Gimesia maris: one gene and its partner. The protein of the gene in region 2 binds, or shares a complex with, the protein of the main gene of each other region. Links are inferred from orthologs where the notes say so. Each region holds a gene or a part of one and is shown on either strand. Other genes may lie near its edges. The genes, in order: trxA and GmarT_RS11615.

What was found.
Region 1: the proteins of GmarT_RS11615 (region 2) and trxA are in contact, whole or in part, in a crystal structure (PDB 1F6M), measured with the Escherichia coli proteins. The link is inferred for Gimesia maris from one-to-one orthologs.

Annotation. Positions count from the first base shown.
Region 1 is NZ_CP042910.1:6,583,335-6,592,300, forward strand. Bases 3,631-6,481 are described here. They hold trxA (thioredoxin), read right to left. Parts: upstream 5,294-6,481; coding sequence 4,967-5,293; downstream 3,631-4,966. Other genes in these bases: GmarT_RS24570 (coiled-coil domain-containing protein), read right to left, coding at 3,631-4,771; GmarT_RS24580 (hypothetical protein), read left to right, coding at 5,677-6,481. Also shown: GmarT_RS24550 (UbiA-like polyprenyltransferase), read left to right, coding at 1-532; aminofutalosine synthase MqnE, read left to right, coding at 641-1,786; GmarT_RS24560 (VOC family protein), read left to right, coding at 1,817-2,230; GmarT_RS24565 (hypothetical protein), read left to right, coding at 2,565-2,753; more of GmarT_RS24570, read right to left, coding at 2,750-3,630; more of GmarT_RS24580, read left to right, coding at 6,482-6,597; purN (phosphoribosylglycinamide formyltransferase), read left to right, coding at 6,641-7,294; GmarT_RS24590 (multicopper oxidase family protein), read right to left, coding at 7,309-8,715; GmarT_RS24595 (TolC family protein), read right to left, coding at 8,768-8,966. UniProt on the Escherichia coli protein: Participates in various redox reactions through the reversible oxidation of its active center dithiol to a disulfide and catalyzes dithiol-disulfide exchange reactions.
Region 2 is NZ_CP042910.1:3,106,549-3,115,455, reverse strand. Bases 3,445-6,236 are described here. They hold GmarT_RS11615 (FAD-dependent oxidoreductase), read right to left. Parts: upstream 5,471-6,236; coding sequence 4,418-5,470; downstream 3,445-4,417. Other genes in these bases: panB (3-methyl-2-oxobutanoate hydroxymethyltransferase), read left to right, coding at 6,147-6,236; GmarT_RS11620 (M24 family metallopeptidase), read right to left, coding at 3,445-4,363. In the rest of the region: GmarT_RS11635 (DEAD/DEAH box helicase), read left to right, coding at 1-1,016; GmarT_RS11630 (alpha/beta fold hydrolase), read right to left, coding at 1,022-1,900; bioF (8-amino-7-oxononanoate synthase), read right to left, coding at 1,993-3,120; more of GmarT_RS11620, read right to left, coding at 3,224-3,444; more of panB, read left to right, coding at 6,237-6,962; GmarT_RS11605 (polyprenol monophosphomannose synthase), read right to left, coding at 6,985-7,746; GmarT_RS11600 (tetratricopeptide repeat protein), read right to left, coding at 7,785-8,907.

The DNA of each region.
Region 1 (8,966 bases), 3.5 Mb from region 2 along the record:
CTGGCCACTCTATCTTTCGATTCCCGTCCTGTTGTTTCTGCTGGGATATTCCTATGCGAAACGCTTCACGATCTTCTGCCATTACTGGCTCTCTACCGCTCTGATGCTCTCCCCAATCGCTGCCTGGATCGCCATTCGCGGCAGTCTGTCCCTGGAACCGCTGCTGCTGGGAGCGGTTGTCTTTTTCTGGGTCGGTGGATTTGACATCATCTACGCATGTCAGGATGTTCATTTCGATCAGGAAACCAGACTGTCCAGTATCCCCTCCCGCTGGGGGATCAGAAAAGCGCTGCGATTCGCTATGTTCAGTCATTTCATGACGATCGTCTGTCTGTTCAGCCTCTGGTATGTTGCTGCCTTGGGAATCCCCTTTTTAATCGCGGTATTGGCCGTAGCCGGACTTCTGGTTTATGAGCATCTACTGGTGAATCCGGATGATCTGGGACGTGTTAATCTCGCCTTTTTTCATGTGAACGCCGTGATCAGTATTGGATTGTTCTTTGTGGGATTGATTGACGTCTGGCTCGCATAAGAGGCTCTGAAACGCAATAATAGAAGCAATCTTTCATTGAGTGGTCTTCCTGACCACCAGAGACTTAATCTGATATCCCAACAACGAAAAGAATCAACAGTCAGTCTGATGAATCTGAATCAAAACGAACAGGAACAGTTGGAGCTCATTACCCGCAAAGTCGACGCGGGAGAACGCATCACCTTTGATGAAGGCGTTTTCCTCGATGAGAAAGTCGACATTCTGACGCTGGGTGATCTGGCCAATCGGATACGCGAACGCAAAAACAGCAATTTTGCGTTTTATAATACCAACATTCATTTGAATCCCACGAATGTTTGTGTTTATCGCTGCAAGTTCTGTGCATTCCGGGCGGATCTCAAATCTCCCCGCGGTTACACCTTCACCGATGACATGATCCGCGAACGGGTTCAGGAAGCACGCAGCACCGGTGCTACTGAAATTCACGTGGTTGGCGGTCTGCATCATCAGAAGAAATTTGAGTGGTATCTTGATGTAGTTCGCATCATCCACGAGGAATACCCTGAACTGCACATCAAAGCCTGGACTCCCGTGGAAATCAACTGGTTCAGCTTCATGACCAAAAAGCCGGTCCGCTGGGTTCTTGAACAGATGATGGAAGCCGGTCTCTCCAGTATGCCGGGTGGCGGCGCGGAAATCTTTCATCCCGAAGTCCGCGAACAGATCTGCGAACACAAGGCGGACGCCGAAAGCTGGTTCGAAATTCATCGCGAAGCACATAACCTGGGTCTCCGCAGTAATGCGACCATTCTGTATGGACACTACGAGCAGGCAAAACACCGCGTCGATCATCTCTGCCGCCTTCGGGAACTGCAGGATGAAACAGGTGGATTCCAGACATTCATCCCACTGGCATTTCATCCCGAAAATACGGGGATGTCAGAAATCAAAAAACCATCCGGCCTGATGGACCTGAAAGTGATCGCCTTGTCCCGGATCATGCTCGACAACTTTGATCACATCAAAGCTTACTGGATCATGCTGGGAGAAAAGACGGCGCAAACCGCTTTGAGCTTCGGTGCAGACGATCTGGATGGTACCGTCGTCCATGAACTGATTTACCATGACGCCGGCGCCAAAACACCCGAAGGTCTGACTGTCGAGCAGTTACACCGACTCATTGAAGAAGCAGGACGCATCCCTGTAGAACGCGATACACTCTACAGACACATCGTCCGTGATGGTGCCAACTGGAGTGTCGGCGAACCGATCATGGCTTCCGCCGCATCCTGATTCACTTCGATACGGGAGAAAATGCAACACATGAGTGATTCTGCCCTTACTGATAATCTGAAGGTCCAGTCATTTGATCATATCACACTGGTTGTCAAGGATCTGGAAGCTTCCCGCCAGTTCTATGTCGATTTTCTAGGCATGGATCATGTTCCCCGGCCCGCGTTTACTTTCGACGGACACTGGTTTCAGATTGGAAATCAGCAGATCCACCTGATCCTTGAACACGATCAGTCGGGTCGGGCAGGTAATGCCAACCCCGAGCAGAATACGCGGACACACCATTTTGCTTTTCAGGTGGACGATGCTAAACAGGCATACGAGAAAGCCGTAGAACAGGGGATTCCCATCGTCTCCCCTCCCAAGTCCAGACCGGATGGGGCTACACAGACGTTCGTCAATGACCCCGATGGCCATATTATCGAACTCTGTTCGCTCTCCTGAGCTGCTGAATATCGGCTTTGTAGCGGTTTTATCGGTCCCGTTCCAGTCGCGGGTAAGATTCGAGTTCACTATAGAAACTCTGACACAAGAATCGACTGGAAATTACACCAGACCTTAAGCTATACTTAGACTGTGGCCAGTTTTGCGGTAGCGTCTCCAGGTCCATTTGGGCTGCGTAGATTAAATTGACAGACGCTACGGTTAAATGTGAGGCGCTCTAGAAAAACAAAAACAGAGCTCACTCGGGGTCTGATTTATTTTCTGAAAGTACAGCTCAGACAGACATCCATAAATCATACAGCTTCAGCATGAGTAGAGAGGAACGGGAATCGCCATGGCGGATGCACCCAAAAAAATGATCATGGGCTCAATGGCCGTATCCGGAATCGTGGCATTACTCGCCCTGGTAGACATTGCAATGGGAATCCCCTTCCGGGGCAGCACCATGATGGACATCATGTTCCTGATTTCCGCAGGACTGGTACTGTTCCTCTGCTGGGATGCCTGGAAAGATCTGCGTTAATCCCGCGGGTCCAGAATCTCTTCAATGCTCCTGGAATCTGTTTCTTTTGATGCAATCTCAGCAGGCTTTACCGTTGCGTCCCGCCCCTGTGGCTGTTGGTTCTTTTTTGCTGCCAGCTGAATTGCTGCTCCCTGGCCTACAGACAATTCGGTCAGTTGCTCCAGTAAATTGCGGATAATTTCTTCAGCAGATACTTTCTCCTGCAACCAGATTTCCCGCTTCTGCCCCCAGGCCGCATCGCGAACTGCCAGCTGCTCCGCTTCAAATCGCAATTGTTCGCTGCGCTGACGCAGTTGCTCGTCGCGTTCTGCCACCCATTCAGAAAGATCCTGGCGCTCCTGTCGGAATTCATCACGATGACGATGAAAGAGTTCCTGGGAATGATCCAGTTCCTGACGTTCGACAGACAGCGACTCACGCAACTGTCGATAGTGGGCAGCGAGTGCCTCCCTGGCCTTTTCCAGCCGTTCGCGGGCTGCCTCATCACCTTCTACCTGTGTCAACTGCGCCCAGCCTTCTTCCAGGGCCAGTCTCATTTCCAGGGTACCACGATGCGTCTCTTCGACTTCTGCCCGCAACGTATCCAGCCGTTCGCGGCGGCGTTCCAGATTTTCTGCATGCAAAGCCAGCATGTCATGCTGCCGTCGCAGTTCTGCTTTCTGGGCATCCCGCTCTTTCTGCCAGACTTCGTACTCGCCTGACATTCTCTGCTTCTGGTTCTGTTCGTAGCGTTCAACAGAGCGACGCAGTTCCGCATGCAGTGCGCGTTCCTTGGTCAACGATTGTTCGCGCTGCTGCAACAGATCACGGAACCGATCCAGCTGCTTCATCCGCAGAATGTGAATCCGCTCGTTCTGCTCATGCTGCTGTTGTTGAATCTGTTGCTGGCGCTGGAATTCATGCTGTTCTTTTTCAATCTGCTTTCGCAGACGCAGCAGGTGGTTTTCCTGAAATTTGATCCGGTTCTCGATCAAGGTCCGCTTCTGATCAAATTCTTCTTCACGCGCACCGTATTCGCGCTGCAGGTCTTCCCGCTGGATTTTGAGCTGATGCTCAATCTCTTCGGAACTGATCACAAAGTCCCGCTTGCGGGATTCCAAAGCCTCCAGTTCCGCCTGGCGTTTCGAATCCCAGTCTGACTGTCTGGTTTTCAGCTCCAGTTCGAATTTTTCTTTCCGTGAAGTCAGTTCTGTTTCGACTTTCCGTACCGCCTCTTCATGAACTTCACGCTCCCGTTTCAAATGGTTCAGTTCTGTCTGTTTGACTCCCTGCCACTCAGCGCGGTCGTGTTCCAGTTCATTGCGCTGCTCAGACAGCGATTCGAGGACCTGCTCACGAATCCGTTTCTGTTCGTTGATCAGATCCAGTCGCTGTCGCTCCAGCGATTCCCGCTGTTCCGCAAATTCCCGCAGGATCTGGTCTCGCATTTCTGCGCGTTCCTGCTCCAGAGAATCCTGGGCTGCGAATACTTTTTCCTGTTCCCGCTGCACGGTCTTCGCCAGCTTTTCACACTCCACAGCTTTGCGAATCAGTTCCGTTTCTTTTTCGCGAACGCTGGCTTCCCGTTCGTCATACTGCTCCTCAATCTGTCCCACCCACATGCGAATTTTGCGACGCTCATTGTCGATTTCATTCAATTGACTGGTGACAGTCTGTTCGCGGCGACTGATCTCGGAAAACTGGGACTTCAGATAATTTGCGATTTCCCCTGCCTGGGACAGCAACTCGGCACCGGTTAGTGAAGCGCCCGCTTCTGCAGCTCCCTGAGTCTGGATCTCTGCCGCCTGCGCTGCATGCGAAAGGCTTTCTTCCAACTCCTTCTGTTTCTGATCACTGAAGAAAGAGCTCTCTGGCAGGCTTCCCGGTTCAGTGAATGAATGGGGCGCATCCGCGCGGCGTTCTACTCCCGGAGGACTGCTCAACGGAAGTGAGTCGGCTGTGTCACTGGCAGGACGTTTTATACCTGAAAACGATGAGGGTGCCTGAGATTTCTGGTCGGGCCGGGTTTCTTCGCTCATGCCGGGATTCCTTTCCCTGAAAAGCGTCTCGCGACGTTACTCAAATCGAGATTGAAGCTGTGGAATCCAATTCCTGAATGCAACATCCAATCCGGAATAACGCGAATATACTTATGACAAAAAGGGCAGAGAAGGAGTATCAACAACTCCTCTGCCCACTCTGAATCTATATCACACAGCTTATAAGACTCGTGCTTATAGCTGGCTGTCCAGCGAAGCAGCAAAACGTTCTTTTGGTGTCACACCTACAAACTTTTCGACCACTTCACCATTCTTGTAAAGCATTACTGTCGGGATTGCATTGATACTACTGGCCGATGCAATACCAGGATTCTCGTCTGTATTCAATTTTCCGACGCGAACGCGGCCTGAATAATCACTGGCGATTTCCTCAATGGTGGGCATCATCATTTTGCAGGGACCACACCAGGGAGCCCAGAAATCGACCAGGACAGGTTCAGATGCTTCCAATACTTCAGACTGGAAGTTCGCATCAGTAAATTCCAAAACATTTTCAGCCATTACTGGTTGTCTCCGTAACAATTGGATTCAGTATATACCTTGAAAAAAAGCAGAGAAAATCTTCTCGACTACCCTGCAATGACATAACTTTCTGAATGGGGGATCGCTCTACTCAATAATAATTCAAGCAATCGGCAGCATTTAGTCTGTCTGCGATTGAAGGGAATTATAGAGATCCTCTGTTTTGTGTCAATGCTCTCTCCCGGCTTTGAGACGCCAAAACCTCTTGTCAAATAAGGAATTACGCTCAGCATCTCAGCTCGCTGCTATTTATTTTTAACCTCGACAAATCGATGGACTCTCGACAAAATAGGTTCAGCAGGCAATTGCCATAATACTGTTATATTAAAGAACTTAAAGAAGTGAAACCCTGGGAGCAGGATATGCTGTCTTACATCAGAATTTTGGGAGCCACTCTATGCCTGGCTGTCACAGCCCCACTGACCGTATCGGCAGATGAACCCCAGTCAGATCCCTTCAGACCATTTCCCGATCAACTGGCTCCTTCGCTATTCAATGAAGTCAAAGATAAAGTCTTTGGTGGCGTTATGGATGATGAGAAGGCCCTCTATTATTACGTCCTCAAGCACCTGCGCGAGACCAGCCTGAAAGATCAGAAACAGGCGGCCGAATTCAACCTGCAACAGCGCCGTTCCGAACTCAAATCATTCCGCGATCATCCCGAAAAGGAGATTCCTGTCTTCCTGGATCTTTTCAAAAACAGTGATCGCTACAAAGGCCGACTCGTCACATTGACAGGTCGTGTCCGCAAACTGATCCATTATCCGGCAGCAGATGACAACCAGTATGGGATTAAAACTCTCTATGAAGCCTGGCTGTTTACCGATGATTCACAACAAAATCCCACAGTCGTCATTTGCACGGAAGTTCCTCCCGCCTTAAAAAACGGATTGCCGGAAGGAACCGACGTCATCGACCACGTTACAGTAACCGGCTATCTGTTTAAGATGTACGTCTACAACGCACAAGATACGTCGCGCGTCGCCCCCCTGATTCTGGCAAAACAACTGGAATGGAACCCTCGGACAGTCGACGAACGGGGGAGCCGGTTGTTTTCGCAAATTCTGGCCGGTACACTGGTCATCCTGATTGCCGGTATTGCAATCGCCATGTGGAAAACCAGTCAGCGCGACAAGCGATTCCGCGAAAGACGACTCCAGAAAACTCAGGACCAGGTTGATTTCAACCAGTTGGAAAAGCCAGCGGAAAAAACACAGCCGGAAAATAAAACACCGGAAACCAAAACTTCTGAATCGAAACCCCAAGACGATTCAGGTACTTGACAGTCCCATTCGTTTTATAATTTAAAAGTATTGTTCTAACAGTATGAACGTGGATCACACGACCGAATCTTCACCGAAACGCCCCCTGAAACTGGCCGTGCTCATCTCGGGAGGCGGCACGACACTCACCAATTTCCTGGCGAAACGAGACGCTGGTGAACTCGATATTGAAGTTCCACTGGTCATTGCCAGCCGACCTGACTGTGGAGGAGTCTCTAAGGCAAAAGCCGCCGGCCTGCGCTGCGAGGTCGTTCGCCGCCGGGACTTTCAGGATATCAGCGAATTCAGTACAACCATTTTCGGCCTCTGTCGCGAAGTTGGTGCCGATCTGGTGACCCTGGCTGGTTATCTTTCCCTGATTCATATTCCGGAAGACTTTCAATACCGCGTGATGAATATCCACCCGGCTCTCATCCCCGCTTTCTGCGGACATGGCTTTTACGGTCACAAGGTACACGAAGCCGTCGTGGCGCGGGGCGTCAAGGTCAGTGGCTGTACCGTCCACTTCGCCGACAACGAGTATGACCACGGCCCGATTATCGGCCAGAAAACCGTTCCCGTATCAGGAACCGACACTCCCGACCAGGTCGCCGCCAATGTCTTCCAGGCAGAATGCGAACTCTATCCGGAAATGATTCGCCTGTTCGCTGCCGGTAAAATTACAGTCGTCGAACGGCGGACCGTTATTCAGGATTGAATAGCGAACCTGAATCAAAGCTTCTGACTGCCTGGCGGTGGATTGAGTGGCGTGCTGGAGTTAGGCGGAATCGGTTCGTCCGTCTTCATGACCTTATCGTACAGATGGGGAGGCAGCACACGCATCACCGTAAACAGCCCTTTCACTCCTTTGAACCAGCCTTCCCGCATTCCCTGAACTTCACGACGTCCATTGATCTTCCGCATGTCTTCTGTGGTCATCGGCATCGAATAATCATCAAAAGGCAGTTCCTCACCCTCTGGAAGCACTTTCATATCCGACATGCCTTTCATCATCTGCGGATAACCGGGAACCTTAAATCCAGGGTCATCTTTTTTCTGACGAATGATCGGCCCGACCTGTGAAACCATATGATTCATCATGTGATGAAACATATGACAATGCAGTACCCAGTCACCGGGATTGTTCGCTATCAGTTCCACATCCCGCGACTGCGCCACACCTACAATCACCGTATTTCCTGGAATCCAGGCCGACTCTGGAATTCGTCCCCCCTCCGTTCCCGTCACCCAGAAAGTATGCCCGTGCAAATGCATCGGATGCTGATGCAGCGTACTGAAGTTCAGAAAGCGAATCCGAATCCGCTCACCCAGTTTACAGACCAGGGGAGTGGTATAGGGACCACAACGACCATTGATCGTGAGAAAATTCCAGTCCATCGACATCGTATTGGGAATATGAGCATTGGGCAGCATGGCAAACTGCTGAGTCATCAATACGAAATCACGGTCGACGGTCGGCTCATAGGCGACTTTGGGATGAATAATAAAGGGCACTACCATGCCGATCGCTTCCTGCATTGCCACATGCGGATGCAGAAAATAGCTGCCTTCCTGATGCACATCATATTCATACACAAACGTATGGCCCGGCTTGACCAGATCCTGAGTCACAGCCGGTATCCCGTCAAAACTGATCGGAAGTTCCAGACCGTGTGAATGCAGGGTGGTCGGCTCGGGCAGATCGTTACGAAACACGATCCGGATTCGCTCCCCCTGATACATTTCCAGGACCGGCCCGGGAAACTGGCCGTTAAACCCATAAGCGTCCATCCAGATTCCCGGCAGCACTTCCCGTCGGACCGGCATCGCGTGCAGATGGAATTCGCGCGCTCCGTTCACGATTTTACCCCAGGTCGTTTTCAGATCCGGTGCGATCACATTCACGGGTGCCTGTCCCGCTTCCCTCAATCCGGGCACCAGCTTTCCCCGGTCCGTGGGGCTGCCAATCGGTCCTCCCAGCCCCGGATGCATGCGCGGAAATGCTTCGCCTTCTGCCCGACTGTTACCGGTATCCGCAGATTCTGCTGCTTTGGCCATAGTAGCACTCGCAGCAAACAAACCGGCTGTCGCTGCTGCTCCATGCTTCAGAAAATCCCGACGATCGTTGGGTGAACCCATTGGTAGACCTTTCCTTGATTTCAGTTTCTGCGTTTCGGGAATCATGCTTTGCTTAACGCGGTTTCGGTACCGCATCGATGTGCCCGCCGGACATCGGAGCTGACGGAACTTCCAGCCCCCCCGTCAGCAACATACCTCGAATCGCAATCTCACTTTCATGATACTGTAACTGGCTCATGATGTACTCTGCCTGCAGATCGTAATAGATCTTTTGAGCCATCAGCACTTCGGGCCAGGGGGCACGCCTGCGC
Region 2 (8,907 bases):
GCCCCGGAATGCAGGCCCTGATCCTGGCACCCACCCGCGAATTGAGTGAGCAGGTAGCCGCTGAAATCCGGAAACTATGCACTTCGAAATCGTTAAGCATCGCAGTACTGGTAGGAGGCAAACCGGTCCGCCCCCAGGAAAACCAGCTGAAAAAGGGGGCGCAGATCGCCGTAGGAACTCCCGGACGTGTCATCGACCACATCAACCGGGGAAACCTCCAACTGGGCACACTGGGATTTGTCGTGCTCGATGAAGCTGACCGGATGCTAGACATCGGCTTTCGTCCGGATATTGAAAAAATTCTGCGAAAATGCCCTGAGAAAAGACAGACCCTGCTACTGTCTGCAACATTACCTCCTCCGGTTGAGCGACTGGCAAACCGCTATATGCAGAACCCGGTAATGATCGACCTCTCTGAAGATAAAGTCAGCGTCGATGCCATCGACCAGTACTACATCACTGTCGACCCTGACCGTAAAATCAAACTGTTGTCCCGACTGTTGTTTCAGGAACGACCGAAGCAGACGATTGTGTTTACACGTACGAAACGCGGTGCGGACAAGCTGGATCGAATTTTCTCTAAAAAGCTCAAAGAAGTTGCAGCCATCCATGGTGACTTACCACAACCGAAGCGCGATCGTGTGCTGAAAAAATTCCGCGAAGGGAAAATCAGACTGCTGATTGCCACCGATGTGATGGGGCGTGGAATTGATGTCAGTGGTATTTCCCACATCATCAATTTCGATATCCCGGAATTCAGTGATGACTATGTGCACCGCATTGGTCGTGTCGGACGTCTCTCTTCCGATCAGAAAGGGGCTGCTTTTACTTTTGTTGCACCTGATGAAGGAGAACAGCTGACAAATATCGAAAACCGGATCAATCATATGGTGAAGGAGTTTCGCGTCGACGAATTCGAAGCCTATAAACCTCAAAAACCCCGTAAGAAGATTGAAAAAGTTTCACACCTGGGCAGCACCGAGCACCTCATCAACCCTGACTTCGGTGATTTCTAACTTGATCAGACATGCTGCTCCAGAAACGCTTCGATGCGGGGCAGCATGACTTCATGTGCATCTTCAAACACATAATGACCGGCATCGGGAATTCGCAAGGTTTCCGCTGCCGGGAAGCGTCGTTCAAACTCATCGAGAAAACTGGTTGTAAAACACCAGTCCTTTTCACCCCAGATCAGCAGCATGGGATGCCCGGTGAACTGCTGCAGCCCCTCTTCGACATGCTGCAGAGTCTGATAACTGGGGTGTGAAGACTTCAAAGGAATATCTTTCACAAACTGATGGACGGCGACGCGATGCTGCCAGTTATCGTAAGGCCCCAGAAAACCGGCTTTGACTTCGGCAGACATCCGCTCGGGTTTCTCAACCGCCATTTTCACAGCAGCCCCGGAAAACAGATTCAAACCTCGCACTCCCCATGCGCCCAGAAAAGGAATTCGGCAGACAGCAATACGCAGCGGGATCTCCTGTGAACGAAAGGCGGCTGTATTCATGAGCACAAACTGTTGAAAGCGATCCGGCAGATCAACGGCAGCCCCCATACCAATCGCGCCCCCCCAATCATGTGCAAATAACGTAATCTTTTGCAGATCCAGTTCCTGAATCAGGGTTTTCAGGTTTTCGATGTGTGTCGCCAGCTGATAGGAATATTGCTGAGGTTTATCAGACAACCCACATCCCATGTGGTCGACCGCGATCACACGGTACTTTTGAGAGAGTTGCTTGACCAGACGTCGCCAGGCGAAACTCCAGGTTGGATTGCCGTGCACCATCAGCAAAACCGGTCCTGCGCCTTCATCCAGATAGTGATATTGATGACCGTCGATCTTCAACCAATGAGATTCAAACGGGTATTCATTTTTAATCTGATCACGAAAAGTCATGCGTAGTTCTTTAAACGTTGAATAGGTCAGCCTGAACAGCAGCTGTCGCGTTTCATTACAGTTGGATAGTAGTACATTATGATCTGCATACCTTATCGCGATTTCCCGTATCTGGCGAGGGAACGATCCAACGCTTTTAAAAACCGCTCCAGATCATCACGCTGATGCGCACTGGTCACCGAAATTCGCAGTCGCGAGGTCCCCTGAGGTACGGTGGGAGGTCGGATTGCCCCGACAAGAAATCCAGCAGCCTGTAAATCTGCTGCAATCGACATCGTTCGTTCAGGATCTTCCAGAATCACGGGAATGATCGGTCCGCTAGACGTAACGTCAGCCAGAAGTGATCGATGTGCCAGTTCCTGGCGCAGAAATACGGATAGTTGATGCAGATGCTGTTTGCGCTCTGGTTCTGCCTTAATAATCAGGAGAGATTCACAGGCCGCTGCACAGATTGCCGGGGGCAGGGCAGTCGAATAAATTTGTGTCCGTACCCGGTTCCAGAGCCAGTTGATCAGGGAATCTGAGCCAGCCACAAATCCTCCCATGGCTCCCAGCCCCTTACTGAGCGTACCGATGCGAATGGTGACTCTTGATTCCACATTCAATTCTTCAGCCAGTCCGCGTCCCGTCTCGCCCCAGACTCCCGTCCCGTGAGCTTCATCCACCACCAGAGCTGCGTGATATTGTTCTGCCAGATCGCAAAGCTCAACCAGAGGTGCCCGGATTCCATCCATACTGAAGATCGAATCCGTCACAATGATCGTTTTTCCCTCACCCGTTTTTTTATCCAGTTCCCGTTTCAGCTTTTCCAGACGATCATGACGATAGACGCGGAACGCTGCCCCTGCGAGTCGACATCCATCGATCAGGCTGGCATGATTCAGACGATCACAATAGATTGTGTCTCCCTCACCCGCGATGGCAGACACGACTCCCAGATTTGCAGCATAACCGCTGGGAAACAGAATGGCCGCGTCCGTTCTCTCAAAATCAGCAAGTCGTTGTTCGAGTTGAGCATGCCATTCCGTGCGACCGCTTACCAGGGCACTGGCGCGAGCGCCAACCCCCATGACCTGTAATGCTGAAGCAGTTGCAGAAATCAGGCGCGGGTCGTGAGCCAGATTCAGATAGTCATTACTGGAGAGATTGATCAGTTTCTGACCTTCCAGCAGACAGCGTCCGTTCGGCAAAGGACTGAAGGTTCGTCGAGTTCGAAACAAACCCTCCTTCCGGAGCTTCTGCAGGTCGTCTTCTATCCAATCCGGAAATTCAGAAGAGGACATAGTCACGAATACCTGATTTGAGATTGAAAGCCGATTCCAGTTACTTCAGCGCGATGACGTGATTGCTCAATCGTTCAAAGCCATCTTCCGTGATCAGGTAGTTATGCTCGATCCGCATCCCGCCGACCCCTTCCACATAAACACCTGGTTCAAGCGTGACGACATCACCGGCAAGCAGGGTATCGATGCTTTCCGGTACCAGAATCGGTGCTTCGGGAAGTCCCAGTCCCAGACCGTGACCGGCATGATGCTGGAAGTTTTCTTTGTAGCCAGCATTCCAGAGGGGAGCGGCGGTCGCTGCATGTACTTCGGCACATTTTGCGCCTGCTTTGAGTGTTGACTCGCCTCCCTGCATGGCGGCCTGGCAGAGACCGAACAGTTTTTCCTGTTCAGCACTCGGTTCGCCAACTGCGATCGTATTGGTAAAATCACTGCGATAACCGTGAATCACCACGGAGTAATCCAGAACAAACAGATCCCCGTTCTCCAGAACATGACCGGAAGGCAATCCCCCTGCTTTCGGTACAGCAGGTGTCGAAGCACGAAAATCGCCATAAATAATGACCGGCAGACCAGCAGCCTGCAGGACCGCTGCCTGAACCTTGCGGAAGATGTCGAATTCACTTTTCCCCGCTGCGACGACTTCCCGCGCACACGCATGTCCGGCATCACAGGCTTGCATGCATTGCTTGAGTAAAGCAATTTCATCGTCATGTTTCTGACGACGTAATTGACGCAGGACGCTTCCCAGTTCCAGAGTCGCATCGGTCTGAGTGATTTCCAGCTCCTGCAAGGCACCTACCGGCAGCCATTCTGCTTCTATGGCACCGGGGCGACCTTTGAGTTGAGGTACCACCGATTTCAAGGCTTTAAAGAGCGCATGATCGCGGTTTTCGACTGAGTGCTTGTGATCGTACCAGGTTTCAATCGCTTCATGATCGACATAAAACTCGGCAGCGGAAGAACGAAGCGTGAAATTATCACCAACCAGAGTGACCCCTTTTTCACGGTCCAGCAGTAACAATGCCCGCTCACCCCGGGAAAAGCTGCAGGGCTGCACCAGGAAGTTGGAAAGATACAGAACATGACGGGGATCCGCGATCAGAATCCATTCCAGGTGATCGGGAACCGTTTCCCACAATCGTTTCTGTCGTGCCAGACAACCTTCTTGAGTCAGCATGCTTTATACGCCCTTTCAGACGGAACTCTATCAATTAGTAACCAGGAATGTCGCTTATTCAAAACCTTTTTCAACAAGCCAGCGTTCTGCATCCAGGGCAGCCATACATCCGCTGCCGGCAGCCGTAATGGCCTGTTTATAGTTATCGTCGGCAACATCCCCGGCGGCGAACACACCTTCGACATTGGTATTGGTACGGAAGGGAATCTTCCATTCAATGAAACCTTTGTCGTTTGTTTCAATCTGACCTTTAAGGAAGTTGGTATTGGGTGTGTGACCAATGGCGGCGAAATAGCCGGAAGCTTCCAGTTCTTCGGTCTGACTTTCATCTACCGTGCTGCGAATCCGGACTCCGGTGACACCTTTTTCATCATCGCCCAGAACTTCTTCGACGACCGAATTCCATTTCACTTCGATCTTTTCATTGGCAAGCGCCCGTTCCGCCATAATTTTGCTGGCGCGGAATTCGTCACGACGGTGGATGATGTAAACTTTGGACGCAAACTTGGTCAGGTAATTCGCTTCTTCCATGGCACTGTCACCTCCGCCAACGACAACCAGAGGATGATTCCGGAAACGGGGCATGGCTCCATCACAGACGGCACATGCGGAAACCCCCATGTTCTTAAAACGGTTTTCCGATTCGAGCCCCAGGTAATTCGCCCGGGCACCGGTGGCAATGATGACAGACAGCGCTTCGACAGTTTCGCCGTTAGCCCGAGTCACTTTGAAAGGATGTGCAGATAAATCGACATCAACCACGTCGTCTGTCACAACCTTGGTACCAAAATTTATCGCCTGCTGACGCATCAGTTCCATGAGCTCAGGACCACTGACACCATGCCCCAGATGCGGTGCCATATACTGTCGTTTTGATTTATCGATTGATCCATCAAGGTATGACTCAAGATTCCCGGCAGGAAAACCAGGATAGTTCTCCACTTCTGTAGTCAAAGCCAGCTGCCCCAGGGGCAGTGTCCCCTGCAGTCGATTTTCCTCAGAAATTGCTCCTTCGAAGCAGAGCGGTTCCAAGTTGGCTCTGGATGTGTAAATGCAAGCTGCCCAACCAGCGGGTCCTGATCCGATCACGACGACTTTTTCTGGCACGTTAGGTGACCTCCTGATATGCATTCTCCCTGAGAGAAATCCGTAAATAGATCTCCTGTCAGAGAAGTTGCGTGTGAATTGTAATCCTGAAACATAACCAGCGTACGAACCTGGCGTGAGTCACAATCCTAATGAAGTACGGTCAGGAATTCCAGATGCCCGGAGGAAGGGTTTTTAAGCCGGACCAGAAAATGATCGTTTCGAATGAACACAGCGAAATGTTTTGAAGGTACAAAAAAAAGGTGCTTCGAATCATGTGAATGACTGAAGCACCTTTTCTGTGCTGAATGGAGCAAGTGCGGGCCAACGCTTGCCACCATCGCTGCTATAGTACTAATGCATAAGCTGTACCATTCAGAATATTATTCGTAAAAATAAACGTAAACCTTTTATTGACATAGCATTACATTTTCCAGAGTATATTTGAGTCGAATTCAGACCTCGGCAGGGTGGTCAATTACGCCACACGTGCTGCAAAATAAAACAGTGCAAAATGCAACACATCCTTCGGCGACTCCGATTTTAAATAAAACCCGACCCGAGTATTGCGAATGAGGACTGAGTTTTCATATTGTGAACCCTCCAACTAATGATGATGTCTACAATTACCTAAACTGATGAGTTTCCTTCACCATAGTGTGATTCCGATTTGCTGAGCGTTTTTAAGGAGAGTTCCGTGTCAGATGCGTCCCCCGCACGGCCCCAGAAGTTTACTGTTCCCCGGTTTCTCGCTGCCAAAGAGAAAAACCAGAAGATCACCATGCTGACAGCCTATGATTATCTGTCTGCAAAAATTCTGGATGACGCCGGTCTGGACTGCCTGCTGGTAGGCGACACTTTAGGAATGGTCGTGCAGGGCAAGAGTACCACACTGCCTGTGACAGTCGATGAAATGATTTACCACGGGGAAATGGTCTGCCGTGCCGTCCAGAGAGCTCTGGTCATCGTGGACATGCCCTTTATGTCATTTCATATTTCCCCGGCTCAGGCTCTGGAGAATGCCGGACGCATTCTGAAAGAAACGGGAGCTGACGCCGTTAAACTGGAAGGGGGAGTCAATCAGGCAAAAACCATCGAAGCGATTGCAGCAGCAGATATCCCCGTGATGGCACATCTGGGACTCAAACCACAGTCTGTCCGTGCCATCGGCAGCATGGGAAAAATTCAACGTGATGAAGATCAGCTGATTGCAGACGCACTCGCTGCAGAACGCGCAGGTGCCTTTGGAATTCTACTGGAAATGATCACGGCTCCCATCGCCCGAAAAATCACAGAAACAGTGACGGTGCCCACGATTGGAATCGGATCGGGTTCAGGCTGCGACGGGCAGGTTTTGGTCACACCCGATATGCTGGGAATGAATGCGGAATTTCACCCGCGTTTCCTGAAGAAATATGCCAATTTTGCAGCAGACATGAAAACTGCTGTTCAGGCATATGCCAGTGAAGTACGAGAAGGCACGTTCCCGGATGCGTCTCACAGCCACTCCTGAGTTATCTTCAGTTTCACTCAGGTTATCTGCCAGAATCAGAGGGCAGGGTACGAACGCGTTTTCCCAGACAGTTATCAATTCCCAGGACCAGCATCACCCATAATGCCGAGAACGCTTCCCGCAGGTTGATTTTGGAACTCCCAAACCGACGTTCTTCAAACGTGAAGGGAACTTCCTTAAACGTGCACCCGACTCTGCGGCAGCGGTACAGTATTTCTTCCTGGAACGCATATCCCCTGGCACGTATAAGGGCAAAATCGATTTCCGCCAGCTTGGGAACCCGATAACAGCGAAAACTGCCACTGCAGTCACGGGATTTGAGCCTCAATAATAACCGAGAGTACCAGTTGACGGCACCACTCATGAAATAACGTTTGGGGCTCCAACCCTCAATTTTCCCCCCCGGGATATAACGTGAGCCAATAGCCACATCCGCGGTTTTCGTCGCCTCAACCAGATCCGGCATGAAACGGGGTGGATGGCTGAAGTCAGCATCCAGATTCAGTACCAGGTCATAATGATTTTCAATCGCATATTGAAAACCGGCAATCGTGGCAGTTCCCAGCCCGAGTTTTCCAGAACGATGGATGGAATGAATCCGAGAATCCGTCTTTTTCAGCTCTTTGGCATACTCTCCCGTACCGTCTGGTGAATTATCATCAATCACCAGAATGGCAGCAGAAGGCAAGTACTTGTGTATTTCTGGAATTAACAGCTCCAGATTTTCGCGCTCGTTGTAGGTACACAATGTCACTAAGAGTCGGGGTTGTGCAGAATCGGTCATCGGAAAAATCAGGCCCAGTCGATCAGGGATGGTTCAGCTCATTTTGGTGGAATCAACAACGGTGGTTGTTGACTTTTAACAGGCTCCGGCAGAGGAATCAACGGCTCACCTGGTGTATCTGCCTTTTGCGGCAGGGGAGGCAATCCTGAATCGTTGCCTGCAGGTTTTTGGGGGACTCTCTGGGGAGGGGGAGGCAGAGGTTTGGAAAGTGGCTGCGAACGAGCTGGTCCCAGAGGTTTCGCAGGTTCGGCTGGCGTCTGTCTGGATTCGAACGCCGGCGGTCTGGTTTTAGCAGGATCTACCACATATCCTTGCTGATTACCGCTTTTCTGTTTCACGGTCTGCTGATCGACGGGAACCGGTTGAGGATTCAGGAACGCCAGAAAATGATCACCGCGGCCAGCCAGACGGGCAGCAGTTTCTATTACGTCATGTGCCTCTTCAGTCTGACCGTTAAAATGCAGGACCACGCCAAACACAAACAATCGCTCAGGATCACGAATGTCTTTCTTTACCCATTCGGCAACCTGATGCACCATTGAATCCCTGGCAATCGCATGCTCTGCACCGAACAGTTCGTTCAGGCTTTCGCCAGTCGAAGGCCAGGTAGGATCCAGTTCCAGCCCCTGTTTAAACTCGAATGCTGCGCGATCATACTGTCCCAGGGCAACCAGCGAAAATCCTTTCCGGAAATGCGGCGTTGCCAGATCTTTCGTCAACGATGCAGCCAGTTTGTAACGCTCATAAGCCCGGCGGTAATCCAGTTTTTTAAAGTATTCATCTCCCTTGACCTGATTCCGCAGACTCAACTCCCGCGCATGTCGAGTCGAGGGGACAATGTATTTCTGTATCTTGCGAGAAGGTTCCGGCAGATAATTTTTGTCATCCCAGCGTTCCAGGTCATTCTGGAGTGCATTATTGAGGGGGATATTACTGGCAGCAGGAAAACCATTGCCTTGTGGTGAATTCGGGAGCGTAGGCAGAGTTCCGGGAACATTACTGTAAGGATAAACGGCTGGCGGAGAAAATCCCTGTCCCGGCAGAATCGGATAGAAACCGTTCAAAGAATATCCATTGGAAAACAAGACCGGATTTCCGGCAATGAATGCATCCGTACTGTAGTAACCAAACCGGTTATACATGTAAGGTCCCCAGGGATTG